One region of the Actinoplanes sp. CA-252034 genome, then DNA from elsewhere that is predicted to be linked to it. Evidence: riboswitches for the same ligand, from Rfam matches in the RefSeq annotation. Region 1 holds a riboswitch; each other region holds the start of a gene.
The links. A riboswitch is a leader RNA that binds a small molecule or an ion and turns the genes downstream of it on or off. The one in region 1 is predicted to bind cyclic di-AMP.

Region 2: linked by a shared signal. The riboswitch ahead of ACQPZW_RS15685 (NlpC/P60 family protein) and the one ahead of ACQPZW_RS02040 (coiled-coil domain-containing protein) in region 1 are both predicted to bind cyclic di-AMP.
Region 3: linked by a shared signal. The riboswitch ahead of ACQPZW_RS32075 (transglycosylase family protein) and the one ahead of ACQPZW_RS02040 (coiled-coil domain-containing protein) in region 1 are both predicted to bind cyclic di-AMP.
Region 4: linked by a shared signal. The riboswitch ahead of ACQPZW_RS21030 (C40 family peptidase) and the one ahead of ACQPZW_RS02040 (coiled-coil domain-containing protein) in region 1 are both predicted to bind cyclic di-AMP.

What each region holds. Positions count from the first base shown of each region.
Region 1 covers NZ_CP191846.1:434,379-441,294, forward strand. Annotated here, with positions in the region: gene ACQPZW_RS02030 (glycoside hydrolase family 65 protein) at 1-1,561, shown strand, start outside; gene ACQPZW_RS02035 (coiled-coil domain-containing protein) at 1,618-2,649, opposite strand; cyclic di-AMP (ydaO/yuaA leader) riboswitch at 2,655-2,786, opposite strand; cyclic di-AMP (ydaO/yuaA leader) riboswitch at 2,994-3,211, shown strand; gene ACQPZW_RS02040 (coiled-coil domain-containing protein) at 3,272-4,243, shown strand; gene ACQPZW_RS02045 (ABC transporter ATP-binding protein) at 4,268-5,038, opposite strand; gene ACQPZW_RS02050 (ABC transporter permease) at 5,031-5,927, opposite strand; gene ACQPZW_RS02055 (TetR/AcrR family transcriptional regulator) at 6,115-6,714, shown strand; gene ACQPZW_RS02060 (Atu4866 domain-containing protein) at 6,835-6,916, shown strand, end outside.
Region 2 covers NZ_CP191846.1:3,491,580-3,498,495, reverse strand. Annotated here, with positions in the region: gene ACQPZW_RS15695 (AAA family ATPase) at 1-1,340, opposite strand, end outside; gene ACQPZW_RS15700 (tetratricopeptide repeat protein) at 1-3, opposite strand, end outside; gene ACQPZW_RS15690 (DivIVA domain-containing protein) at 1,621-2,268, shown strand; gene ACQPZW_RS15685 (NlpC/P60 family protein) at 2,358-3,347, opposite strand; cyclic di-AMP (ydaO/yuaA leader) riboswitch at 3,364-3,510, opposite strand; gene ACQPZW_RS15680 (M56 family metallopeptidase) at 3,634-4,542, opposite strand; gene ACQPZW_RS15675 (BlaI/MecI/CopY family transcriptional regulator) at 4,539-4,892, opposite strand; gene ACQPZW_RS15670 (cytochrome ubiquinol oxidase subunit I) at 4,966-6,402, shown strand; partial or broken gene cydB (cytochrome d ubiquinol oxidase subunit II) at 6,399-6,916, shown strand, end outside.
Region 3 covers NZ_CP191846.1:7,038,164-7,045,079, forward strand. Annotated here, with positions in the region: gene ACQPZW_RS32065 (MarR family winged helix-turn-helix transcriptional regulator) at 190-669, shown strand; gene ACQPZW_RS32070 (MFS transporter) at 742-2,133, shown strand; gene ACQPZW_RS32075 (transglycosylase family protein) at 2,260-2,823, opposite strand; cyclic di-AMP (ydaO/yuaA leader) riboswitch at 2,826-3,072, opposite strand; gene ACQPZW_RS32080 (lysostaphin resistance A-like protein) at 3,360-4,310, opposite strand; gene ACQPZW_RS32085 (GNAT family N-acetyltransferase) at 4,408-4,911, shown strand; gene ACQPZW_RS32090 (beta-galactosidase) at 4,912-6,916, opposite strand, start outside.
Region 4 covers NZ_CP191846.1:4,629,475-4,636,390, forward strand. Annotated here, with positions in the region: gene ACQPZW_RS21010 (SGNH/GDSL hydrolase family protein) at 1-624, opposite strand, end outside; gene ACQPZW_RS21015 (phosphatidylglycerol lysyltransferase domain-containing protein) at 621-1,163, opposite strand; gene ACQPZW_RS21020 (hypothetical protein) at 1,198-1,338, shown strand; gene ACQPZW_RS21025 (hypothetical protein) at 1,413-2,204, opposite strand; gene ACQPZW_RS21030 (C40 family peptidase) at 2,343-2,918, opposite strand; cyclic di-AMP (ydaO/yuaA leader) riboswitch at 2,925-3,103, opposite strand; gene ACQPZW_RS21035 (flagellar M-ring protein FliF C-terminal domain-containing protein) at 3,579-4,529, shown strand; gene ACQPZW_RS21040 (hypothetical protein) at 4,719-4,934, shown strand; gene ACQPZW_RS21045 (M28 family peptidase) at 5,072-6,820, shown strand; gene ACQPZW_RS21050 (hypothetical protein) at 6,832-6,916, opposite strand, start outside.

The sequences.
Region 1 (6,916 bases):
CTGGTCCAGCATGCGCTCGCTGCCCGGTCTGCGTGACCAGGTCGGTGCGGCCCTCGCCAGCGCCCGCCTGGACGGCTGGGAGGGCCTGGTCCAGCAGCAGAAGGACTACCTCGACGCGTTCTGGGACCATTCGGACGTCAAGGTCGAGGGCGACTCGGAGGTGCAGCAGGCGGTCCGTTTCGGGCTGTTCCACACGCTGCAGGCCGGCGCGCGGGCCGAGCAGCGCCCGATCGGTTCCAAGGGCCTCACCGGGCCGGGGTACGACGGCCACACCTTCTGGGACGCTGAAACGTTCGTACTGCCCGCTCTGACCTACACCCAGCCCTCCGCGGCGGCCGACGTGCTGCGCTGGCGGCACTCGACCCTGGACCTGGCCCGGGAGCGGGCACAGACGCTCGGCCTGCAGGGCGCCGCGTTCCCGTGGCGGACCATCCGCGGGCAGGAGTGCTCCGGGTACTGGCCGGCCGGCACCGCGGGCTTCCACATCGCCGCCGACATCGCCGACGCCGTCCGCCGTTACGTGCAGGCCACCGGCGACTACGACTTCGAGCGTGAGGTCGGCCTGGAGCTGCTGGTGGAGACGGCACGGCTGTGGCGGTCGCTGGGCCACCACGACCGGCACGGCCGGTTCCACATCGACGGCGTGACCGGGCCCGACGAGTACACCGCCGTGGTCAACGACAACATCTACACCAACCTGATGGCCCAGCAGAACCTGATGACCGCGGTCGAGGCCTGCAAGCGCCACCCGGACCTGGCCCGGCGGTTCGGGGTCGACGACGAGGAGACGGCCTCCTGGCGGGACGCGGCGGCGGCCGTGCACATCCCGTACGACAAGGAGCTCGGTGTCCATCAGCAGTGCGAGGGCTTCACCCGGCTCCAGGAGTGGGACTTCGAGAACACCCCGCCGGAGGGGTACCCGCTACTGCTCAACTACCCGTACTTCGACCTGTACCGCAAGCAGGTGATCAAGCAGGCCGACCTGGTCATGGCGATGTACATCCGGGGCGACGCGTTCACGCCGGAGGAGAAGGCACGCAACTTCGCCTACTACGACGCCCGGACCGTACGGGACTCGTCGCTCTCCGCCTGTGTCCAGGCCGTGATGGCGGCCGAGACCGGGCACCTGGAGCTCGCGCACGACTACCTGGGCGAGGCCGCCCTGATGGACCTGCACGACCTGCACCAGAACGCCCGGGACGGGGTGCACGTGGCATCTCTGGCGGGCACGTGGATGTCGCTGGTCGCCGGGCTCGGTGGTATGCGGGACTTCAACGGTCAGCTGTCGTTCGCCCCGCGCCTGCCCAGCCGGATCAACCACCTGGAGTTCTCGCTGCTCTGGCGTGGTCTGCGACTGCGGGTGAGCGTGACCTCGGACGACGTCACCTACTCGCTGCGCAACGGCGGCGGCCAGGCCCGGCTCACGCTGCTGCACCACGGCAAGGAGTTGGAGGTCACCCAGGTCCGTCCGGTGACGATGCCGATCCCGGCGGCGGTTCCGGCCGGTCCGGCGCCGGCCCAGCCGCACGGCCGGGCACCGGTGCGGCGCTCGCTGCACTGACCTACGGAGAACGGCCCCCGTCCGCGAGGACGGGGGCCGTTTCGTTGCGCCGGGGCTCAGAGCATCGATACGTGCACGTGGTCGGTGTGGTCACTGACCCCGTGGTAGTTGCTCCAGCCGTTCGCCGGGAACCAGATCTTCTTGTTCCAGATGACGTAGTAGATGCCCAGCGCGTCGGCGTTACGCACCAGGAACGCCATCAGGTTGTTGCCGTACCTGAACTCCTTGTCGGTGTCGAACGTCGAGAACCCCGACTTCTGCAGCGACCAGTCGCAGGCGCGGCCCTTGGGGTGCTCGAACGGCCCACCGTCGCGGTGGCATCCGACGAAGTTGCTGAAGCCGGCCTTCTTGGTTTCCTTGTACATGTGCAGCGTGCGCTTGGTGACGCAGCCGTTCGTGGTCGGGTCCTTCTCGGTGCAGCCCTCGGCCGAGAAGCCACCGCTGGAGTTGCGGGGCGCCGGAGCGGCCTCGGGCGAGTCGGCGACCACCAAACCGTTGGTGACACCCTTGCCGCCGACCAGGGCCAGCGCGTCGGTCGCGGCGTCCTTCTGCTTCTTCATCGCGGCGGCGTCCTGCTGCTGCTGCTTCACCTCGGCGTCGAGCCGGGCCTTGCTCTCGGTGATGGTCCGGAGCGCCTCGTTGAGTTCGCGCAGCTTGGCGTCGTGCAGCCGGTTGATCTCCTCGAGGGAGACGGCCTTCTCCAGGAAGTCGCCCGAGGAGTTCGCGTTCAGCAGGTAGCCGATCGAGCTCAGGTTGCCCGTCATGTACTGCTCTTTGGCGATCTTGTCGACCTCGGGGATCAGCACGTCCCGCCGGCCCTCGGCCTGCTTGATCTGGTTGGCGAGCTGAGCCTGGGCCTTCATCGACTTCTCGACCGCCGCCTTGGCGGACACGTAACGACGGTTGGTGTTCTCGATCACATCCGAGAGAATCGCGTTCTTGTCGTTTCCGTCCTGCTCCTGCTCTTGAGCAGTGGACGAGGGGCCGCCGGGCTCGGCCGAGGCCGGAGACGAGGGTGCCGCGAGCATCACGACAGCCACCAGCGGCGCCAGGGCAAGTATCAGCCACCGGCGGGGACTTGCGGTCATCAACATTCCTTCCGTGTCACCGCCGACCGAGTTAGCTGACGGGTTCGGGACGGAAGCAATCCCTACCGCAAACTGCGGATACACCCCAGTGACCTGGTTCCCCGGCTCGCCTTTCGACGATTGGGCGGTGGCCTGCCGGCAACTCGGGGGCGGTGCCGTCCTGGCAGGACCGGCGGCCAGTTTACCCGAGATATCGCCGTGGATCAGACCCTGGGAACGGTCAAAAGTGTCACCTCGCAACGACCTTCCGTAATTGCAGTCACGGCCTGTGTCGACGCAATTGCGGGGCGTGCGATAACTGTCGATCTGTCGATCGAGTGGGTATGGTCGGTGCGGTTCCCGCACGGGAGCCGCCGCCTAATCGCCGTCAATGGCGAGCCGGGGAACCACTGTGCAACCTATTCGCGATGGTGGAGAGCATCGTCGTGGACCTGCCGAAAGCGAAGCTCCAGGTCGGTCGTGAATAGGTCGCATCCCTGGGGTGAATCCGCCACCCAGCGGTAGGGATCTCCTTCGTCCCGAACCCGTCAGCTAACCCGGTCGGCGGCCGACGGAAGGAAATGCCTGTGCAGCAGAACACTGCGCGGCGAATAGCGGCGTTGCTGGCGCTGCTCATCGCCGCGTGCGGACTGGCCGTCGCCCCGACGCCGGCCACCGCGGCCCCCGGCTGCTCGCCGCTCCCGGCGACTCCGGTGACGACGGCGAGGGTGGCTCCGCGTCACTGATCGACAAACTCGAGAAGGCCTCCAAGGGGTTCGTGGAGGCCAAGGCCAAGCTCAAGACGTCCAAGGAGCAGCAGGCCAAGCTGACCGCCGACCTCAAGCGGATGGACGCCGACCTGGGACCCCAGCAGGACCGGCTCGACCTGCTCGCCACCCAGGCGTACACCGCGGGCCGTGGCGGGCCGATGGCGGCGCTGCTCACCTCCGACTCGGCCGAGGGCTTCCTGGGCCGGGCCGAGACGCTGGCGATCGTGGCCGCCGACCAGAACCGGGCGATCCAGGACCTGAAGACCACCCGGGATACTCAGCAGAAGGCCAAGGACGCCCTCGACATCGCCATCAAGGACCAGCAGAAGCAGGTCACCGTCATGGCGAAGCAGAAGCAGCAGGCCGAGGCCGCTCTGAAAGCCGCGAACCAGGGCAACGACGCCGGATCGTCGTCCGACGGCGGCGACAGCGCCGACGCGGCGCCGGGCCCGAGCGGCAGCGGTTGCAACCAGACCGACCCGACCGGGACGGGCGGCTGCGTCACCTCGACGCTGCTGCACGCCTACAAGGAGGCCCGCGCCGACGGGTTCACCCGGTTCACCAAGTGCTGGCGCACGCAGAACAGCGGCGAGCACCCCAAGGGCCGGGCCTGTGACTTCTCCGCCGAGAAGGGCACCTTCGGCGGCGACGCCACCGGGGGCGACAAGACGTACGGCGACAACCTGGCGAACTACTTCATCAACAACGCCGACGATCTGAACGTGCTCTACGTGATCTGGTACCGCCGGATCTGGCTACCGAGCAGTGGCTGGAAGTCGTACAGCGGGGCGGGTGGCGACCCGTCCAGCGACCACACCAACCACGTGCATCTGTCGGTCAACTAGCGCGGCACACGAGGGGTACGGGGCCTACCTGCGGGAGAAGGCCTCGTACTCCTTCATCACCTCGGAGGTCGAGCCGTCCGCCCGGATCTCGCCGGCCTCCAGCCAGATGCAGCGCTCGCAGGTGTCCCGGATCGACTGCTCGCTGTGGCTGACCAGGAACACCGTGCCGGCCTCCTGGCGCAGCTCCCGGACCCGTGCCTCGCTGCGCTTGCGGAATTTCGCGTCACCGGTGGCCAGTGCCTCGTCGATGAGCAGCACGTCGTGCTTCTTCGCGGCGGCGATGGAGAACCGGAGCCGGGCCGACATGCCCGAGGAGTACGTCCGCATCGGCAGGGTCGAGAAGTCGCCCTTGTCGTTGATGCCGGAGAACTCGATGATCTCGTCCCGTTTCGCCTGCACCTCGGCCGGCGACATGCCCATCGCGAGGCAGCCCAGCTCGACGTTGCGGTCGCCGGGCAGCTCGTTCATCAGGGCCGCGTTGACACCGAGCAGCGACGGCTGCCCGGAGGCGTAGATGGCGCCGCTGGAGACGGGCAGCAGCCCGGCCACCGCGCGCAGCAGGGTCGACTTGCCCGAGCCGTTGGTGCCGATCAGGCCGATCGCCTCGCCCTTGTAGGCGATGAAGCTCACACCCTTGACCGCGTGCACCTCACGGACGTTCGCGTTCTTGGAGCGGGTGGTGAGGCGCTTGAAGCTGGCGAGCGGGCTGGAGCTGACCGAACCGGCCTGGTGGATCTTGTAGACGATGTGGGCCTCGTCGGCGATGACGGTGGGGATGCGCTCGTTGTCAGCCACGGCCGTAGCCCTTCTCTCCACGCCAGAAGTACAGGTAACCGAGGATGCCGACGACCAGGCTCCAGATGGTCGCCTCGATCCACAGGACGGTGGGGGTGTTGGCGAGCACCGCCTCCTCGAGCAGCGCGTGCCGCGCCAGCTCGATGAAGACGAGCAGCGGGTTGGCCTCCACGACCTGGAGCTGCCAGCCGCTCAGCACTTCCCCGAACTTGGTGACCGGGTAGAGCACGGCCGAGCCGTACAGCCAGAAGCGCATGACGAACGGGATCAGCTGCCTGACGTCGCGGACCTTGGAGCCGAAGCGGGCCATGAACAGGCCCAGCCCGAGGTTGAAGATCGACTGCAGGAGCAGCAGGGGCGCCAGGAGCAGCCACTGGAAGGTGATCGGCTCGCCGGTGATCAACACGATCCCCATCAGGACGAAGAGCGCCACGATGAAGTTGCGGATCTCGACCAGCGCGGCGGACAGCGGCAGGCTGGCGCGCGGGAAGTGCAGCGCGCGGATCAGGCCGAGGTTGCCGGTGATCGCGTTGGCGCCGGTCTGGACCACCGACTGGGTGAACTGGAAGACGAACACACCGATGCAGAGGTACGCGATGAAGTTCGGCATCTCCTGGTGACCGCCCAGGACCAGACCGAAGATCACGTAGTAGACCGCGGCGTTGATGATCGGTGTGAGCACCTGCCAGACCGCGCCGAGCTTGGTGTTGCCCAGCGAGGACGTGATCTTCGCGCTGGCGTGTGCGCGGATGAAGTGCCGGTACGCCCAGAGGGTCCGCGAGTACTCCGAGAGGCTGGGAAGCCGCCCGGAAGCGCTCAAGCCGTTGCGCCGGGCCAGCTCCTTGAGGGAGAGGCCGGCGTCGGCCGAGGCGACCGCCGTCTCTGTCATGGGGTGGTGCTCCGATCTGGTCGGCCCTTGGGGCGCGGCGGGATCCGATGCCTGGTGCGAGGACACAGCATGCAGCATGACAGGCCCTCCACCGCGTCGATGGAACGGGTTCGTATCGACGCGGCTGTGACGGTAGCTGACCAAACGGCGGAACGCAACCGTTACGTCGTAGCGCTATAGTGACCGGGTGGCGACGATAAAGCGCGCACCTGCCGGAGCGGCGGTGCTCCGAGGCGACATCACCGTGGCGATTCGCAACGCGGTCATGAAAGAGCTGGCAGAGGTCGGTTACGGCCGGCTGTCCATCGAGGCGGTTGCCCGTCGTGCCGGTGTCGGCAAGACGGCCATCTACCGTCGATGGAGCAACAAGCTCGAAATGGTAATGGAGATAATCTCCGATGTCGCGGAACGAAAAGTTCCACTTCCCGACACCGGGAGTTTCTCCGGCGACCTCTCGTTGCTCCTGATGATCGTCAGCACGGCCCTCCAGCACCGGGTGGCCTCCCAGATCATCCCGGACCTGATGGCCGAGGCGGCCCGTAACCCGCAGATCGCGGAGACGCTCCAGCGTGCCCTGCGGACCCACCAGCAGGCCGTCGGCGAGAAGCTGATCGGCCAGGCGGTGGCCCGGGGCGAGCTGCCCGCCGGCACCGACCCGGACGTGGCCGTCGACCTGATCATCGGGCCCCTCTACTGGCGGCTGGCCGTGGCCCGGGAGCCGATCGAGGAGGATTACCTGGAGAAGTTCACGGTCGCGGTCACGGCGGCGCTGCGGGCCACCGGCTGATCGTCCGCACCCGTTTGCCCACCGGTTCGCTCCCCATCGCAACTCAGGAAAACCAGGGGCGCGAGCCGTCGGTGCCGACCGGAGAGGCCGACCCGCCGCCGAACCGGAGAGACCGACACCATGCCCACGTCCTGTGACCTCCACGTCGATCTCACCGTGCTCGACGCCGCCTCCGTCCTCGCCATCGCCATGGGCGGGGCCG
Region 2 (6,916 bases), 3.1 Mb from region 1:
CATCGGATCTTGCGCTTCTTGAGGTAGGCGGCCAGGTCGTCGTAGGCGCCGCTCTCGTTGGCGAACATCGCGACGTTGCGGGCGGTGGCGAACCAGGCGTCGGTGGACGGGCGGACCTCACGGGCGGCGGCCAGCATGTCCGCCTGGTTGATCATGCGGATCTCGCCGGTGTCGATGGAGTCACGCATCGCGTACTCGGCGGCGGTCTCGCACAGATGCGCCAGGTCCGCGCCGGAGTAGTGATCGGTGGCGGCGGCGACGGCGTCCAGATCGATGCCGGCTACCGGACGGTCCCGGAGGTGGTATTCGAGGATCGCGGCACGGGCCGGGGTGTCCGGCGGCAGCACCAGCACGGTCCGGTCCAGGCGCCCGGGCCGGCGCAGCGCCGCGTCGACGTCCCAGGGGGCGTTCGTGGCGGCCAGCACGAACACCCCGTCGTTACCGCCGTCGACACCGTCGAGCTCGGTCAGCAGCTGGTTCACCACGGTCCGCATGGACGACTGCAGTTGGCTGCGCTTGTGGCCGAGCGCGTCGATCTCGTCCAGGAACAGCACGCACGGCGCGTGCCCGCGGGCCGACTCGAACAGGTCGTGCAGGTTGCGCTCGGAGCTGCCGATCCACATGTTCAGCACGTCGGTGATGCTGAGGCTGATGAACGCGGCGCCCATCTCCCCGGCGACCGCACGCGCCAGGAACGTCTTGCCGCAGCCGGGCGGACCGTAGAGCAGCAGGCCCCCGCGCAGGCTCTTTCCGAACAGGGTGCGCAGCTTCGGGTTGCGCAGCGGACCGAGGAACGACACCTCGAGCCGCTTCTTGACGTCGGTCATGCCACCGACGTCGGCGAGCGTCACGGTGGAGCGCTCGACGTCGAACGCCCGGTCGGCGTGGCCCCGCACCGGGTCCGGCTCGCCGTCGGCACGGGCGAATCGCGGCGGCACCACATCGCCGAACTGCTCCTCCATGGCCGCCCAGTCGATCCCGCTCCGGCCCACGGCGTCTCCGGCGGCCGGCGTGGCTGCCGCAGGATCGGCCGGCGTCTCCCCCGGAGATCCCTGCGGCGGTACGCCCGGAGCACTGCCCCCACCCGCAGCCGCCCCGTCGCCGTGCCCGTCCGCGCCCGTCGCCCCGCCGGTGGTGGCCGGGCCGCCCAGGGCACGGGCCATGAGCTGCTGGGCCGCCGCGTTGCCCGGCTCGCGGGCCAGGATCTGAGCGGCGTGCCCGATCGCCTCCGGGCCACGGCCGGCCGCGACGAGCAGCTCGGCCAGGTGCAGCCGCAGCGTCAGGTCGTCGGGCCGCGCCTCGACGGCGGCCACCAGGCTGTTGATCAAGGCATCGCTCATGACAAGCGATTATGCCCGGCGCGCGTCGCCACCCGGCCGGGGCCATCGACCGAGAATTCCACACAGTCGCTCCCCACCTGGTCTTATGTGCGCGCGGGAGGGTGACCGGGGTCGCCTTCCGCCTGCCGAAGTGGCGGTCGGCGGATACGATTCGCCAGCGCCCGTCCACGCCGGACCTCCGTGCCGCCGTGCCGAAACCGGTTCCCCGGGCGTTGAGCTGTCGTCAGGGACGCCGGGAAGCGAGGTAAGGATGCCGATCACTCCCGCAGATATTCATAACGTGGATTTCAAGAAGCCGCCGATCGGCAAGCGCGGCTACGACGAGGAGGAGGTCAATGCCCTCCTGGAGGAAGCCGGCCAGGAGATGCTGCGCCTGCTCGACGAGAACGGGGCGTTGACCGCCCGATTGCGTGAGGTCTCCAACGGCGCGGCCGAGGAGACGATGACCGCCGAGGTGGCCGAGCTGGCCGCTCACCTGCAGTTCATGCGCGAGGGGCTGGCCCGGGCCGAGCACGACGCCCGGGAGATGCAGGTCCAGTTGGAGCGGGCGCACGACGAGGTCCGTTCCGCGGTCCAGCCCCGGCCGGGCGCCGTGATCGACGACCGGGTGCTGCGGATGGCTCACCGGACGGCCGACGAGCACGTCCGCGACGCCCAGCGCGAGTCGGACGACCTGCTGGTCAGCGCACGGGCCCAGGCCGATCAGCTGACCGGGGACGCGGTCCGGACGGCCGACTCGATCGAGGCCGACGCGCGCCGGCAGCATGCCGAGGCTCTCGACGAGGTGGCCCGTGACCGGGCCGCGATGGTCGCCGAGATCGAGCGGCTCGACGAACTGGCCCAGGACTACCGGTCCGCGCTGGGCGAGCACGTCGTCCGTCAGCTGCAGGACCTGGAGGGTGGCACGCCCGCCCTGCCACCGGCCTGATCAGCGCCGGAGGAGGGGCGGTCACGTCGACCGTACGAAGTGAGAAAGGGCCGCCGTCGAGGAGACGGCGACCCTTCCGCGGGGGTTCGCTAAGCCGGGCGGCGATAGCCGGCGATGGGACCTCGGTCGATGGTCGCCATTCGCACGTGGTCGCCGGTGCTCGGCGCGTGGACCACCTTGCCGCCACCGATGTAGATGGAGACATGGTGCACGTCGGAGTAATAGAAGACCAGGTCACCCGGCTTCAGATCGCTCCGGCTCACCGCCTTGGTGGAGCCCCACTGATCCTTCGTGTAGTGCTCGAGATGCACGCCGACCGACGCCCACGCCGCCTGCGTCAGACCCGAGCAGTCGTAGCTGTTCGGGCCGTCCGAGCCGAAGACGTAGGGCTTGCCGATCAGGTCACACGCCCGCTGAGCGGCACGGCCGCCCTTGTCGTTCGTGTAGTCGACCGGGCACGGGCCGGTGCGCAGCTCACCGTCGTCGGCGTTCGCCTTGCCGTAGGCCGTGATCCGGAGCTTCTGGAGCTTCGTGATCTCCTTCTCGATGGCGACCTTCTTCGTCCCGAGATCGGTGTCGCGGACCGCGATCTCCGCCTCGAGCTGGTCGACCTTGGCCTTGTCGGCGGCGTACTTGTCGCGGAGTCTGGCGACCTCCACGATCGACGCCTTCCGGTTGACGGCGAGCTGGTCGAGAAGCGTGAGCTTGTCCACCATGCCCGTCGGCGAACCGGTCAGGACCATCGCGTTCACCAGGCTCGGTGAGCCCTGCATGTACGCGTCGACGGCGAGACCCCGCACCTCCACCATCGCGGCGTCCACCTGCTTCTGCAGCGGGGCCAGCGTCTTCGCCAGCTCCGTCTGCTGCTTACGCAGCTTGACCAGCTTGGTGTGGGTGCCGTTGTAGTCCTCGATGACCGGCTCGAGCTGGTTCCACTCCTCGTCGATCTGTTTCTCGATCTGCGCGGGGGTGGGCTCGGCATGAGCGACGGTCGGACCCGTGACCAGGATTCCGGTCGCGGCCACCGCGCACAGCAGGGTGCGCATGAGGCCGGCGCGACGCGCGCCAATCCGTTTCACGCTGGTGCGTTGTCCTTTCTTCCCGTTCAGCCGCCGACCGGGTTAGCTGACGGGTTCGGGCGGGAAGTCTGCCCGGCCGCGTCGCCGCGGCTTCACCCCAGGTGCTCGGTTCCCCGGCTCGCCCCCGGCTGTTCGGCCGGACACGATTAGGCGGTGGTCCGTCAGATCGGCCGGGTGGCCGATGGGGGGCTGGCTGGACCGGGGACCACCGTACTCGGATCAAGACGGCAAATGAAGGTCGCACAGCCAGCCGAACTGTACGCACCGTCACCGATACGCACAGTGTCTAAAACGGCCAGCTGCGCAGAGCCCGCGCCAACCAGGGGACGACCACGATCACGGTGGGTAGCACCAGAAGGCCGGCGGCGGCGGTCACCCCGACCGCGGTGAGGACCGCGGAGCTCCGTTCGGGACCGTCCAGACGGGTCAGGCGGCGGCGCCGGGATTCACCCTCCGGGTCGGCGGTCACCTCCTCCGCGAGAGGGACGGCGTCGATCAGCCGGGCGAGCGCGGCACGCAGAGGGGCCGAGCCGGTCCGGCGGCGGGCGGCGTCGTCGGCCACCATCTCCAGCAGCAGATGTACGGCGTCCAGCGGCGCCTTCGACCGGAGCGGGCCCGGCACCGCCCGGTAGAACGCGGTGAACGACTCCATCACCAGCTCGTGCCTGTGCCGCAGGTGGGCACGCTCGTGGGCGAGCACCGCGTCGACCTGCTCGCGGTCGAGCGTCCGCAGCACACCGTCACTGAGCACGACCCGTGGCTCGCGACCGGGCACGCAGTAGGCCAACGGCAGCGGCCCGTCGAGCACTCGGACCTCGTCGCCACCCAGGTCCTCGTGGCGCTCGACCCGGTCGAGCAGGTCGACGAGCATCCGGTGCCGGGCGCGGCGGGCCCGGGCCCGGGAGCTCACCCGGATCAGCGACACGATCAGCCGGATCACGATGGTCGCGGCCACGGCCAGGGAGAAGAGCAGCGCGGCGACGGTCTCGGGATGGCGGGCCCCGGCGGCCCGGGCGACCTCCTCGGGCGCGGCGAGGACCACACCGAGCGCGCAGAGTACGGCGGTGAGCGTCTGTGACTGCCAGAGCAGGACACCCGCGACCGGGGCGCGGTCGGTCCACCGGGCGCTCGCCAGCAGCCGCGGCGCCAGCAGGGAGAGCGTCAGCCCGAGGGCGCCGAGCAGGAGGGCGGTCACCGCTCGATGTTACGGGCCTTCTCGATCGCCGCCCTCAGTGCTTCGGGCGGCAGCTGCCCGACGAAGTAGGCCAGCGCGGCGTCCATGTCGGGGGTGGCGCTGAGCGCGTCGAGCATCACCCCGGCGGTCATCTCCTCGCGGGTCTGCGCCGGCGCGTACTTGTACGCGCGGTCGGCGCGCTGCTGGGTGACGAGGCCCTTCTTGGCGAGCCGATCGAGAACGGTCATAACCGTCGTATACGCCAGATCGCGCTCCGCGCTCAGCCGCTCGTGCATCTGCCGGACGGTGAGCGGCTCGCCCGCGTCCCACAACTTCGTCATGACCTCGCGCTCGAGGTCGTTCCTCGCCATGTGACCCACTCTACTTCACCGTGTCGTACTACGCGTCGTAGTATCTACTACGAATCGTCGTAGAGGGGCTCCCATGGACGTGCTCGACCTGACCCGGCTGCAGTTCGCGGTCGTGACGATCTACCACTACCTCTTCGTGCCGGTGTCGATCTCGCTCGCCTCGGCTGCCGCCGGATTCCAGATCGCCTGGATCCGGACGTCGAAGGAGAAGTACCTGCACCTCACGAAGTTCACCGGCAAGCTGCTGATCGTCACGTTCGCGGTCGGCGTCGTCACCGGGCTGGTCCAGGAGTTCCAGTTCGGGCTCGGGTGGAGCGCGTTCGCCCGGTTCTACGGCGACGTGTTCGGGCCGACGCTCGCCATCGAGGGGATGCTCGCGTTCTTCCTCGAGGCCACGTTCCTGGCGCTGTGGTATTTCGGGTGGGACCGGCTGCCCCGCATGCTGCACACCGCCACGATCGTCGTGGTCGCGGTGGGGACGCTGCTGTCGGCGTACATCATCCTGGCCGCCAACTCGTTCATGCAGAACCCGGTCGCCTACGCACTCGACCCGGTCACCGGACGGGCGCACCTGACGAGCTTCACCGAGCTGCTGACCAACGAGGTGGTGCTGGCCGCCTTCCCGCACACGATGGGTGGGGCGGCGATGGCCGGTGGCGGGCTCCTGATGGCGATCGGGATCTGGCGGGTCTCCTCCCACGCCGCGTTCCGGACGCTGTCGCGGGCCGGGGCCTGGATGCTGCTGATCGGCGGGGCGGTGACCGCGATCAGCGGCGACCACCTCGGCAAGGTGATGACGGCCGTGCAGCCGATGAAGATGGCGGCCGCCGAGGCGCTCTACGAGACGACCACGTCGGCGCCGTTCTCGGTCTTCGCGATCGGCGAGCTGGGACACGACCGGCCGTTCTTCAGCATCGAGATCCCGGGACTGCTGTCCTTCCTCGGCACCGGGTCGTTCGACGGGACCGTGCAGGGCATCGACGATCTGCAGGCTCTCTACACCGCCCAGTACGGACCGGGCAGCTACGTGCCGATGATCCCGGTCGCGTTCTGGACGTTCCGGTTCATGATCGGGGCCGGCGTGCTCGGGATGGCGCTGGGGGCGTACCACCTCTGGTCCTCCTGGGTTTTCCGGGGCAGGACCCGCCGCGTGCCGTTCCTGCCGGAGTCTCTGCAGCCCGGGCGGGGAACGCCCGGCTGGCTGCGCCGCTTCGTGCTGCTCGCGCCGCTGCTGCCGGCCGCCGCCAACACGTTCGGCTGGGTGTTCACCGAGACCGCCCGGCAGCCGTGGCTGGCATTCGGCATCTCCAAGGTCGCCGACGGCATCTCCCCCGGCCTCACCGCCGTCGAGGTGATCGCGTCCCTGGCCGGGTTCACGCTGGTCTACGGCCTGCTCGCGGTCGCCTGGTGCCGCCTGGTCGTGCATCTGTCCCGCAAGCCGCTCGTCGTCGAGGCGCCCCCGCGGACGCTCCGGAACCGGCCCCCGCCTACTAGGAGCGCACTTTCATGATCACGTTCTGGTTCGCGGTGCTCGTCCTCGCCTGGGTCCTCTACTTCGTCCTCGAAGGCTTCGACTTCGGCGTCGGGATCCTCACGTTCCTCGGCCGCGACGAGCACGAACGCGGCGCCGCCCTGCGCACCATCGGCCCGTTCTGGGACGGCAACGAGGTGTGGCTGGTCGCCGCCGTCGGCGTCACGTTCGCCGCCTTCCCCGACTGGTACGCCGCCCTGATGTCCGCCCTCTACCTGCCGATGGTCGCGATCCTGCTGCTCCTCGCCGTCCGCGGGGTGGCCCTGGAGTTCCGCGGCAAACACGACTCGCCGTCCTGGCGGCGCCGGGCCGACCTGCTCCTGGCCGCCTCGTCCGGCGGCATCGTGCTGCTCTGGGGCGCGGTCCTCGGCATCCTCGTCGACGGCCTCGCCCTCGGCGCCGACGGCGAGGTCACCGGGGCCGGGCTCGGCCGCAGCCTGAGCCCGCTGCTCACCCCCGCCGCCGGTCTCGGCGCGCTGGCCGCACTCCTCGC
Region 3 (6,916 bases), 4.2 Mb from region 1:
TCTCCGGTTGCGCAGTTGCGCAACCGGAGACGGCGGATGCCGGACGGTCGCATTCGGCCCGGCGGGCGCGCCGCGGCCGGGACGGGCCGCCTGCCTCGCGCGGGAGCCACGGGGCCGCGTGGGTGCGGTCGGGGCGGCAGTGATTCGTACCGTAAGCGGATCATCTGTTTGCGAACTAATCTGGGCGGCATGACTGCGATGGCGCCCACGCGGACCGCGACGGACCTGTCCTTCCTGCTGGACCACACCAGCCATGTGCTGCGGACGCGGATGGCGGCGGCGCTCGCCGAGATCGGGCTGACGGCGCGGATGCACTGTGTGCTGGTGCACGCGCTGGAGGAGGAGCGGACGCAGATTCAGCTGGCCGAGCTGGGCGACATGGACAAGACGACCATGGTCGTCACCGTGGACGCGCTGGAGAAGGCGGGCTATGCCGAGCGGCGGCCGTCGAGCACGGACCGGCGGGCGCGGATCATCGCGGTCACGCCGGAGGGGGCCGGAGTCGCGCGGCGGAGTCAGGAGATCGTCGACGGGGTGCACCGGGAGGCGCTCGGCAGCCTTCCCGACGACGAGCGTGACGTGCTGGTCCGGGCCCTGAATCGGCTGGCCACCGGGCACCTGGGGACGCCGGTCGAGGGCGCCAGGCGGGCCCGCGAGCGCGTCAGGTAGTTCCGACCGGGATCGTCTACAACAAGACTATCTGCTAGCGTCCTTTCCATCCGCATCGATGGGGAGGCTCTCATGCATCGCTGGACCGCGCTCGGCGCTCTGTCCGCCGCCGGGCTGATGACGATTCTCGACGGCAGCATCGTGACCGTGGCGATGCCCGCGATCCAGCAGGACCTGGGGTTCTCCCCGGCCGGGCTGAGCTGGATGGTCAACGCGTACCTGATCCCGTTCGGTGGCCTGCTGCTGCTCGCCGGGCGGCTCGGTGACCTGATCGGGCGGCGGGTGATGTTCCTGACCGGCAACGCCGTCTTCACCGCCGCGTCGCTGCTGGCCGGGCTCGCGACCGGACCGGGCACACTGATCGCCGCCCGGTTCCTGCAAGGGGCCGGCAGCGCGATGGCCTCGGCCGTGGTGCTCGGCATCCTCGTCACGACCTTCACCGACGCCGGAGAGCGGGGCCGGGCGATCGCGGTCTTCAGCTTCACCGGCGCGGCCGGGGCGTCGATCGGCCAGGTCCTCGGCGGGGTGCTGACCGACCTGCTGAGCTGGCCGTGGATCTTCTTCGTCAACGTCCCGATCGGCGTGGCCACGATCCTGGTCGCGGTACGGGTGCTCCCCCGCGACCGCGGTCTGGGGCTGTCCGCGGGCGCCGACGTGCTCGGTGCCGCCCTGGTCACGTCCGGGCTGATGCTCGGCATCTACACCGTCGTCGAGGGCGGGCGGCACTGGTGGACCGGCGTGGTGTCGCTGACACTGCTGGCCGGGTTCGTGGCCCGGCAGGCGACCGCCGCCGACCCGCTGATGCCGCTGCGGATCCTCCGGTCCCGCAACGTCACCGGGGCCAACCTGGCGCAGATGCTGGCACTGTCCGGCATGTTCGCCTTCCAGATCCTGGTCGCGCTGTACATGCAGAGGGTGCTCGGCTACACCGCGCTGGAGACGGGGCTCGCGATGCTTCCGGCGGCGGTCGGGATCGGGGCCGTGTCGCTGTTCGTGTCGGCACGGGTCAATGCCCGGTTCGGCGCCCGCACGGTGCTGATCGCCGGGCTCGTGCTGCTGATCGCGGCGATGGGGCTGCTGACCCGGATCCCGGTACGGGCCGACTACGTCACCGACCTGCTGCCGGTGATGCTGCTGATCTCCGGCGGCGGGCTGGTCCTGCCGGCGCTGGCCACCCTCGGCATGTCCGGGGCACGGGACAGCGACGCCGGACTCGCGTCGGGACTGTTCAACACCACCCAGCAGGTCGGCATGGCGATCGGCGTCGCGGTGCTGTCGACCCTGGCGGCGTCGCGCACCGGCGGGCTGCTCGCGGCCGGGAGCACGCCGGCGGAGGCGCTGACCGGCGGCTACCGGCTGGCCTTCGCCACCTCGGCGGGACTGCTGGCCACCGGCCTGCTGGTCGCCGTGGCCGTTCTGCGGCAGCCGCGGGCCACCGCTGCGCTGCAGCCGGTCCGGCCCTGACGCCACGTCCGACTCGAGGCGGCGGACCGCGCCGGGGTGGTGCCGCGCAGTCCAACGACTGCGTGACGCCACCCCAGCACGGTCCCGACGCGCAGTGTCCCGACGCGCACGGTCCCGACGCGACGGTCAGAGGCGGATGCGCTGCCCCGGGAAGATCAGGGCGGGGCCGCGGAGCTTGTCCTTGTTGAGCGCGTAGAGCGTACGCCAACCGCCCTTGACCTTGTATTTCCGCGCGATCGCGGCGAGCGTGTCACCGGAACGGATCACGTAGGTCTTGCCGGTCGCCTTGACCGACGTCTTCTTGGCCTTCTTCTTCGAGGTCGCCGTCGTCGCCTTGTAGACGCCGGACTTCTTACCGCAGGTCGGCCACGGGCTCAGGCCACGCTTGGCGTAGAGCTTGTTGGCGATGGCGATCTGCTCGGCCTTGGTGGCCTTGTCGGCGGTCGCGGCATACTTGCCACCGCCGTTCGACTTCCACGTGCTGCGGCTGAACTGCAGGCCGCCGTGATACCCGTTGCCGGTGTTGATGTGCCACCTGCCGCCGGACTCGCACTTGGCGACGACATCCCAGTTGACCTGGCGCGCGGCCTGAGCCGGAGTGGCCGGGCCGAGCAGGACGCCGGCTCCGGTGACTCCGGCGGTTGCCAGAACCAGGGCAAGGCGAACTCGTCTACTACCGATCCGAGACATGGAGATCCTCCACGCCTGCGAGGTGAGCTGTCGGATTCGGGCACGGATCGTTCTCGACCTGCCTGGAGTCTCACCTCTCAGGCGATCAGGGCGACGGCGTCCGCCGTCGTGAACGATCCTCGCTGGCCCGGCCGCGTGCACACGGCTTCACCCCTAGGCGCGCATCCCGCGCGCCGTGAAGATTGGGTCCCCCGCTCCTGCCCTCCTATCGAGTCTGTGGACGGGGGCAGGACTCGGCGGTCCGTCCACAGTGCCCGCAACGCGGGACTGCCCGACGGTAACCACGTCGATGGGCTCGGAGCCAACCCGATCGCCCTTCAGAGTGACGTTCTTCTCAGTATTTGCCCACTTTGATCTTCATTGTGGACGGGAATTTCCGACACTGGGCTTATACCTGTTTCATCCTGTTTTTTCGTGGCTCAACGGGACGGGCTGTCGGCTTTCATCGGGTCACCCGGCGGGCCACAAAGCTTCCCATTACCCGCTTTTCGGGCCGGTCATCGATGCTCGGGAGGTTTGCCGGGCCGTGAAGCGGGTCAGCGGACGCCGGCCACCAGGGAGTAGACGCCTGCCGGGTAGCCGGTGACGGGGGTGGCGGTGGCCAGGCCGCGCCGCCGGGCCAGCCAGATGATCACTGCGGCGAAGCCGAGAAGGAGCGGGACGTCCACGGCGAAGCCCTGCCACGGCATGTCGGCCGCGGTCTCGTCGATCGTGAGCTGGCCGAACGCGGCCGCCACCAGGGTGCCGAGCAGGTTGTTCATGACATGCAGGGCCACCGCGGCCTCCAGCCCACCGGTGCGCACCGTCACCCAGCCGGCGACCACGCCGAACAGCATCAGGTCGGCGAAGCCCCACGGCGTTCCCCACCCGTGCAGCGCGGCGAAGACCACGGCCTGCACCACGATCGGCAGCCACGGTCCGCGCAGGTACGCGCCGAGGCCCTGGAGCAGCCAGCCACGGCACACGTACTCCTCGGCGGCGGCCTGGAACGGCACCACGGCCAGCAGCACCACCGACGACACCAGGAACGGCCCCCACCCGGCCAACGGGTCGCCGAGTCCGGCGTCCTCCCCGGTGGCCTCGGCGAGCGCCGTGACCGCCGTCAGGAACACGACGATCGTCACCGCGGCGACGCCCAGGCAGACCGCGAGCCACCGCCACCGGATCCGGCCGGTCACCGACGACAGCGTCCCGGCCGGGCGCTGCTGGATCCAGCGGGCCGCGATCAGCACGAATGGCAGGATCACGGCGATCGACAGGAAACCCACCGCCAGGTCGGGCAGCGCGCCGAACGAGGCCATGCCGTCCGGCCCGTCCGGGCGCCCGGAGACCTCGGCCGCGATCACGTAGGTCCCGTAGCCGCCGATCATCGTGACGAACCCGGCCACGACGACGAACAGGGTGCCCACCGGGAAACGCCACCAACGGTGCGCGGCGGTACGAGCGGCGCGGTGGTAGGGGCTACCGGGCGGCGGAGGCGTCATCATGCCCACGAGTCTTCCCGCCGGGGCGGGCCGGCGGATCTGGCCGCGGCCGGATTCTCACCCCTAACCTGAGATATAGAGGTCCGGCAGAATACCGATCATGGAACCACCCGAGATGATCAACGCCGGCGAGCTGGTCCTCAAACGCTGGGAACCCGAATGGTCCGCCGAGGTGGCCGCGGCCGTCCAGGAGTCGCTGCCCGAGCTGGCGCCGTTCCTGCCGTTCGCCACCCCGCACTACGGTGTCGCCGAGGCCCGCGCCTACGCCGAGCGGTCAGCGGCCGATTGGGCGGCCGGGACCGAGTTCAACTACGCGATCTTCACGACCGTCGGTGACCTGATCGGGTCGATCGGGCTGATGACCAGGCCGGGGCCGGGCGCGCTGGAGATCGGCTACTGGATACGGACCCCGTGGGCGGGCCGGGGGCGGATGACCGCCGCGGTGACGGTCCTGTCCCGGGTGGGGCTGTCGCTGCCGGGCATCGAGCGCCTGGTCATCCGGCACCACCCGGCCAACCTCGCGTCCGCCGCGGTGGCGGCCAAGGCCGGTTTCGTCGAGATCGGCCGCGACGGCGACTCCGTGATCCGGGAGCGCCGCGCCTGATCACCGTGGGCCGGTGCCCCCGTCCAGGACCACGACACCCCGGGCGGGGAGCGTCGGCGGGGCGCCGGGCAGATCCGGCAGGGCGATCGTCTCGGCGGTGCGGTTGATCAGGAAACGGAACGGGCCGCGGACCGCGAGCTCCACCTTTCCGCGCAGGGCGGGCGGCAGCTCGCTGACGACTCCGGCCGGCGCCAGCAGCTCGTCGAGGATCGGCACCAGGCCTTGCGGCCTCAATCGGGTCGAGACGTACGCCGCGGAGCCGGCACCCACCTCCCGGCGTGTGACGGCCGCCCCGCCGCCGGCGTAGGTGACCAGCACCTTGGTCGCCGGGTCGGTCACCTCCACGCGCTCGGACCAGAGCGTGCCGGCCGTGCCGTCGGACAGCGGCGCCGACTCCCCGTCCAGCAGGGGCGCGAACTCCTCGACCCGGATGCCGAGCAGGTCACGCAGCGCACCCGGGTAACCGCCGAGCCACGCGTGGTCGAACTCGTCGACGATGCCGGAGAAGTACGTCGTCACCAGGTGACCGCCGCCGGTCACGTAGTCCTCGAGGCGCTGCCTCAGGGCGGCCGGGACGAGGTGCAGGATCGGCGCCACGACCAGCCGGTATCCGGTCAGGTCGGCGGCGACCGGCACCACGTCGGCGCGGATGCCCAGGTCGAGCAGGGCCGTATACCAGTCGAGCGCCTCGTCACGGTAGCGGAGCCGGTCGGTCGGGTGCGCGTCCTGTTCGGCGGCCCACCACGACTCGTAATCAATCACCACGGCCACCGCGGACGGCGTACGCCGCACGGTTGCGACGCCGGACAGTGACCGCAACCGCGCGCCGAGATCGGTGACCGCCGCGAAGATCGCGCTGCTCTCGCCGGCGTGCGGCAGCATCGCCGAGTGATACTTCTCGGCGCCCGCCCGGGACTGCCGCCATTGGAAGAAGCAGACGCCGTCGGCGCCGTGGGCGACGTGCGTGAGCGAGTCGCGGGCCAGCTCGCCGGGGAGTTTCGGCACGTTGACCGGCTGCCAGTTGACCGCACCGGTGGAGTGCTCCATCAGGAACCAGGGCCGGCCGGCGATCAGGTTGCCGGACAGGTTGGCCGAGAACGACAGCTCGTCGCGCGACTGCGGGCCGGGCCGGGTGTAGTGGTCGTTGGCGATGAAGTCGACCTCGGCCGCCCAGTCCGGATAGTTCATCTCGTTGATCGGCCCGGCGACCATGAAGTTGGTGGTCACCGGCACGTCCGGGGTGATCTCCCGCAGGATGCGCCGCTCGGCCAGGTAGTGCTCCTTGAGGGCGTCCGACGAGAACCGCCTGAAGTCGAGCTGCTGCGTCGGGTTGACCGGCCCGTTCGCGTGGCGCGGCGGCAGGATCTGCTCCCACTCGCCGTAGCGCTGCGACCAGAAGTCGGTGCCCCAGGCCTCGTTCAGCGCGTCCAGGGTGGTGTATCGCCGCCGCAGCCAGACCCGGAACGCGCGCGCCGCGTCGTCGGAGTAGTCATGGACGTTGTGGCAGCCCAGCTCGTTGCTGACATGCCAGGCGGCCAGCGCGGGATGGCCGGCGTAGCGCTTCGCGATCGTACGGACCAGGCGCAGCGCGTGCTCGCGGAAGACCGGTGAGGTGGGTCGCCAGTGCTGGCGGGCGCCCGGCCACACGGTGCGGCCGTCCCGGTCGACCGGCAGGATCTCCGGGTGCTTCGTGGTCAGCCACGGCGGCGGCGAGGCGGTCGGAGTGGCCAGATCGACCAGGATGCCGCCCGCGTGCAGCAGGTCGATGACCTCGTCGAGCCAGCCGAAGTCGTAGCGCCGCTCGGCCGGTTCGAGCCGGGCCCACGCGAAGATGCCCAGCGACACGATCGTGACCCCGGCCTCGCGCATGGCCCGCACGTCGTCGGCCCACACCTCGCGCGGCCACTGCTCCGGGTTGTAGTCGGCGCCGAACTCGATGCGCGGCTCGCCGTCGCGTTTCAGCCAGCGCGGCGCGTCCCGGGGCGCGCGCAACGCGGCCGCGAAG
Region 4 (6,916 bases), 4.2 Mb from region 1:
CGGGCCGAGGAAGCCGGTGGGGTCGCTCGCGAACGCCGCCGACGTGTCGAGATAGGTCGCCCCACTGCGTTCGGCGGCCTCCCGGAGCGCGTCGTTGCAGTACCGGGTGGCCCGCTTCGCCTCCTCGAGCCCCTCCGCGCCGTACGTGTCCAGCCCCACCGCGCCGTCGCGGACCACGTTCCAGTAGCCCAGTACCAGGACGTCGACCGGGCCGTCGTGTTCACCGTGCACCGTGTCGACGATCGACGACACGGTGCTCCGCACGGCCCGTGCCGTCTCCGGATAGTCCTCACCGGCGTCGAACGCCTCGGCCATGTCGTTGGCGCCGGCCATCACGACCACCAGGGTCGCCGACCTGATCTCGTCGCGGACGTCGGTCGTGCCGACCTGTTCCCGCACGTCAGCCGCGGTGAAGCCGGGCTCGGCCAGATTGACCGATGCGGCGCCCGGTGACAGCAGTCCCGCGTACCGATCGGGGAACGGCACACATTCGCATCCGGTGCCGGCCGGGACGGAGTCGCCCAGGGTGACCACCACCGGCTCCCGCGGCCCCGGGGCCGGCTCCGGTGCGGTGCACGCGCCCAGCAACAGCAGGGTCGCCACCGCGACCCGCCGCAGGATCAAGACGTGGTGAGAGCGAGCGCGGCGGTCGGGTCGGTCGCGCGGCGGGCGGGCAGGAACGCCTCCGCGGTCAGCGCCGCGACGGCGATGCGCGGCAGATCCCGGGCGGTGGGGAAGCACAGATACCGAGGTTGCCACAGGGGAAGGAGCTTGGCGTTCGCCCGGTACAGCGACTCGATCTGCCACACCCGCGAGAACAGCCGCAACAAGCGGTGCCACAGGCGCAGCACCGGCCCGGCGCCCAGCTGCTCGGCGCGGGCGAAGACCGAGCTGCGTGCCGGCCGCGGCTCACCCGGCCGCACGAGCAGCACCACCGCGGCCAGCACCGCCAGCAGCCCGAACGTGCCGGTGGTGTAGCTGACCGTGTCGGCGGCCCACGGCCGGGCGAACCGCACCGGCCCGGTGATGCCGATCAGGCCGAGCGCGGCGTGTGCGACCCAGGCCCGGACACCGGGCGTGCCGATCAGATGGTCGGCCCGGACGGCGATCTCGAACAGGCCGAGAAGAAAGCCGGCGCCGGCGAATCCGGTGAGCGCGGTCACCGCGCGCCATCGGCTGCGCGGCCCGGGAAGAGCTTTGAATTCCTGGCGTACGGCCACCAGCACCGCCAACAGCATCGCCGACGCCTACGAGGTCGACGACCACCGCGTCAGCGTGCCCCTGGCCTCCGGCGACACCGCCTGGATGTCCGTGGTGCGCCGGCCCGCCCGGCACTGAGCGGACCCTGGCCGGCTCGTGTCACGGCCCGGCGGGTAGCGGCGGGGCCGGTGGACGATCCTGCCTCTGCCAGGTCACCGTGCCGGCCCACCGACGGCAGGACGTCTCCCGCGGGCGAGCACCAGAGCAGCCTGGGACACCAGCACCCCGGCGACCGCCACCACGAACGCGAGGCCGACACCGGCCGGAACGAGCAACACCGAGATCAGGAAACAGAACACCGCGAACCCGGCCAGCCCGTGCAGCACCCCCGCCATCGTCCGGATCACCGCCGGCGCGCCCTGCTGGGCGTGCACGAATCCGGCCACCACACTCGTCGCGATCGGGAAGGGTGCCAGGATGCCCGTCACCACCGGCCCCGCCGTGGCCGCGATTCCCGTCACGAACAGCACGAGCGCAGCCGTCGCCACCGCGCGCCCCGGTAGATCCCACCACGGTGACCGCACCGTACCGGCGCTGGACGGGCCCTCATCGATGACCGCGACCAGCCGCCGTCCGGCCCAGATCGTCGCCATCACCAGCAGCAGTGCCCAACCCGCCGCCAGACTCTGGCCGGCGAGCACGATGTCGGCGAGCCCGGTCGCCAGCCAGGCCACTGCCAATGCGCCCGGCCACCGCCATCGGCGGCCGGCGTAGGCGAAGACGACCGCGAAGACCGCCAGCGACACCAGGCCCAGCAGTGAAGCCGCGGCCGCCCGGGCGCCGAACGCCACACCGTGCTCCACCGAGATGATCAGCAGGATCGGACCGGCCACGATCGGGAACGCCACCAGCACACCCGTCACCCGATCGCCCCACCGGCGGCCCGCCAGCGACGACCCCACCACCAGCAGCGGAGCGAGAACGAGCTTCAACAGCAGCGTCACCGCCACACTCTAGTCAGCCGCTCCCGTCCCGGCCGCGGTGGCGTTCTCCCGCTCGGTGCCGCCGTGATCACCGCGGCGCCCGCACCCCACGAAGACGGGTGCGGACGCCGCGGCCATGTGCAACGGGGTGCCGGTGGCTCAGACCAGACGCCGGACGACGTAGCTCTTGCTCCAGATCTTCTGCTTGGAGACGGTCTTCCCGGTCCGCGGCGCCGACCACATCTTGCCGCCGCCGGCGTAGATGCCGGCGTGCGTGCCGCGCGTGCCCTTGCGGATGATGATCAGGTCACCCACGCGGGCCTTCGACTTCGCCACCGCCTTGCCGTACCGCTGCTGCAGATTGGCCTTGTGCGGCAGCTTCTTGCCGGCTGCCTTCTTGTAGACGTACATCGTGAAACCGGAGCAGTCGAACCGCTTGGGCCCGGCGGCGCCGAACTTGTACTTCTTGCCCTTGTGCCGGGCCGCCTCGCTCACGACCCGGTTGCCGGCAAGCTTCGACTTGGCGGCTGCCGAGGTGGTGGTGACGGTGGACAGGCTCACCGCCAGGGTGGTCTGCGGCAACGTCTGGACGGCGGCGACGGTCGCCACCTGCGGGGCGGCGGAGACCGACTGTGGAGTGCCGAGCCCGCCGGTGAGCAGACCGAGACCCACGGACAGGGCGAGAGTGCCGGTTCCCACGGTACGGGTGGGCCGGCTCAGGGTACTTACGCGCACGGTGAAGGAATCCCTCCGGCACGCCTGCGAGGTTAGCTGTCGGGTTCGGGCGCGAAGGATTGCCCGGCCGCACGCTGGCGGCTTCACCCCGAGGCCCTCACGTCCCGGACCGCCGCGAACGGCGTGCCGGTCGAGGACCGATGAATGGTTCCCCCGTCCCTGCCCCCGATCGCCTCATGACTCGTCATGCGGGCTCGTGCCGTCGGACCGGGGCAGGGCTCGGCGTGGTCCAGGTCGACACGACCGGCGGGCAGGTGCCCGCCGCCTCTCCTTGATAGCCCGGCCCGCGGCGGTACCGGCCCGCCTCCTCGATCACGCACCGTGACGTACGCCCGGGATCGTGTCCGTTTTGGACGCCCGTTGCGAGGTTTGTCGAAACGCCCCGCTCATGTGTGATCACACGGTGGTGGTGTGGATCTGTGAAGGGGAACACGGCGAAATGTGGCCGGTCGCTCTGCGTAGTCTCGACAGTGGTCGCCCGATCCGCCGCGCCGGAATGGCCGACCAGTCGGGCGGCACCGCCCCGTAGGGCAACCGACCCGCAACCTGCGGATGTCTCACCCCGCCGTCCCGCCGAACGATGAGGCAGACCCGATCGACCGCACCGGCCGGCGATGGAGCCGCGCCGACGCCGGACGGCAACCGTGAGGAGACACGTTGATGACCCGTCCCCGCAGCGGGCACGCAGCCGGGCCGGTCGCCGCGCTGGTGGCGCTGACCCTCGCCGGCGGCGTGAGTGCCGGCGCCACGCCCGCGGCCGCGGCCGTGAGCGGTCACACCGTCTCGGCGGCCGCCGCCGACATCCGGGCGGGACTCACAGCCGATGCCGCCACCACCGCCTTCCAGGACCGGCTGGACAGCGCCCTGCAACGCATGCTGGACACCGTGCTCGGCCCCGGCCGGTCGACGGTCGCCACCAACGTCGAGCTCGACCTCGACCAGGTCACGACATCCAGCACCACCTACACCCGTGATGCGTCCGCCGGTGCCCTGTCCGAGCGGGTCAGCGAGCGCTCCTACACCGGCGACAGCGGCGCCGCCCGGTATCGGAGCAGCAGCGCGTCGCGTGTCAACGCACTCGACGAGCTGCACGAGACCCGCCGCGAGGCACCCGGCGACATCGTCAGACTGAGCGTCGCCGTCCTCATCGACGATGCCGCCGCGGCGAACGTCGACCTGGCTCAGGTCCGGGAGCTGATCGGCGTCGCCGCCGGTATCGACGTCAGTCGCGGCGACCAGCTGACGGTCACCGCCATGCCGTTGCGATCCGGTACGGCCACCCCCGCCGACAGTGCCGTTGCGCAGTCCGGTGCCGCGTCGCACGCCGGGCCACGAACGGCGCTCGTCGTCGCCGCTCTGATCCTGCTGATCGGGGGCATGCTGGTGGCCGTCCGGCGGCGGCGCGCCCGGGCAGCGGCGGCCTCGGCGGCAGCGGACCGGCACGGGTTGCTACGAGCCGAGCTGTACCACCACCGCCCACCGGTTCCGGCCGCCACCGTGCCGATCGCCGCGGCACCCGACCGCGGCCGGGAACAGCAACGCGCGATCATGCCGGTTGATCCGGCCCGGGCCGCGCAGCATCTGCGAGGCTGGATCGGCCCGGCCTCGTAGCACTACCGGGTGCGGTCGCCGTCTCCGCCGTGGCCGGTCGGTGGTTCGGGTCGGGGCGGCGGGTGTGCCGTGATCCGTCGTAGAGCCCGGCTCGGCGTCTCGTGTCGACGGGACCGTCTCTCACCGGTCTCTCATCGACGGCGGCGCAGATCGGCGTCATCACCGGCGCCGTCGACGAGATGAGAGACCATGCCCCTGACCGGCATACCCCTCATCCTCGTGGCGGGGCTCGGGGTGATCCTCTGTGCGGCCGGCACCGTGCTGGCCTGGCGGCGGGAGTGGCGGCCACGGCAGTTGGTGCGGCCGCTCGGGATCCTGCCCACCGAGGCGCTGCTGATCACGGTCGGTCTGGTGGTCAATCGGTCCGAGCTGTTCTACACGTCGCGGTCCGGGTGGCCGCCCTGACGGCCTCCTCTGACGCCTCGACCCGCAAGCCTGAGCCCCACCACGAGATATAGGGGTTTCGATATCTTGTGGTGGGTGCCGCATCGCTGTTCTCCTACGGCCAGCCAAGAATCGGTCTCGACCCTAGGAAGCCCCCCATGAACCTCAGAACGGTGACGGCAAGACCTGCCGTAGCTGTCCTCGCCGTGGTGACGCTGGCGCTCGGCGCCCTGCCCGCCTCGGCCGGAACGCGATCGCCCGGCACGACCCGGCCGGCGCTCGCCGCCGCAACACTGGCCGCCGCGCCCACCGTGGACGTCGCCAACGTCAACGCCCACCTGCAGCAGCTGCAGACCTTCGCCACCGGCAACGGCGGCAACCGGGCCACCGGCACGGCCGGCCACACCGCGACGACGACCTATCTGCAGCAGAAGCTGCAGGCGGCCGGCTACACCGTCACCGTGCAGACCTGCACCACCTGCGCCGGCTCGGCGAAGAACATCATCGCCGACTGGCCCGGCGGCGACACCGCCAACACCTACATGTTCGGGGCACACTCCGACAGCGTGTCGGCGGGTCCGGGCATCAACGACGACGGCTCGGGTACGGCCACCCTGCTCGAAGCCGCACTCCAGCTGGCCGCGAACAGGCCGACCATGGCCAACCACCTCCGGTTCGGATGGTGGGCCGGTGAGGAGCAGGGGCTGATCGGCTCCAAGTTCTACGTCAACTCGCTGACCACGGCCCAGAAGAGCGCGATCAAGGCGTACGGCACGTTCGACATGATCGCCTCCACCAACGGCGGTTACTTCGTGACCGGCACCGACGCCGTCGCCGTGAAGCTGCGCGAGTACTTCACCTCGATCAACGTGCCCACCGAGACGTCGACCGAGTGCTGCAGCGACGACGGCTCGTTCCGCAACGCCGGCATCCCGTCGTCGATCAACTCCACCGGAGCGAGCTACACCAAGACCAGCGCCCAGGTGACCAAGTGGGGCGGCACCGCCGGGCAGGCCTACGATCCCTGCTACCACAGGGCGTGCGACTCGTACCCGTCGAACGTCAACACGACCTCGCTGGGCCGCTGGGCCAACGCCGAGTTGTACGCCGCGTGGAACCTCACCACCGGCACGCCGACGGGCAACGACTTCTCCCTGTCGCTCAGCCCGGGCACCGGCGCGGTGACTCCGGGCTCGTCGGCCACGGCCACCGTGAGCACCGCCACCACCTCCGGCAGCGCGCAGACCGTCACCCTGACCAGCTCGGGTGCACCCGCCGGGGTCTCGGTGACCTTCAGCCCGGCGTCGGTCACGTCCGGTGGGACCTCGACCATGACTCTGGCGAGCACCACGGCCACCACGCCCGGCGCCTACACGATCACGGTCACCGGAACGGGCACGGCGACACGCAGCGCGTCGTACACGTTGACTGTCGACTCGACCGGCGGATGCGCCGGCGCCGGTCAGAAGCTCGGCAACGCCGGTTTCGAGAGCGGCACGACACCGTGGACGGCCACGACCGGTGTCATCGGAGCGAACACCGGTGACGCGGCGCCGAGGACCGGCACCCGGGACGCGAAGCTCGGTGGCTACGGCTCGACCCGTACCGACACGCTGACCCAGTCGGTGACCCTTCCCGCCGGGTGCGGCTCCTACCGGCTGACCTTCTACCTGAAGATCGTCACCTCGGAGACGACCTCCACCACCCAGTACGACAAGCTGACCGTGAAAGTCGGCACCACCACGTTGCAGACGTTCTCCAACCTCAACGCCGGCGCGTACACCCTGCGCTCCTATGATCTGGCCGCCTTCGCCGGGCAGACCGTCACCGTCGGCTTCACCGGGACCGAGGACTCGTCGCTGAAGACGTCCTTCGTCATCGACGACACCGCCCTGACCGTCGCCTGACCCCGGATCCCTCATCCGGCGCGCCGGGTCCGCCGCCCGGCGAACCCGGCGCGCCGGGCGGCGACCCAGACGAAGAGCATCGCGGTGATCGCCCCG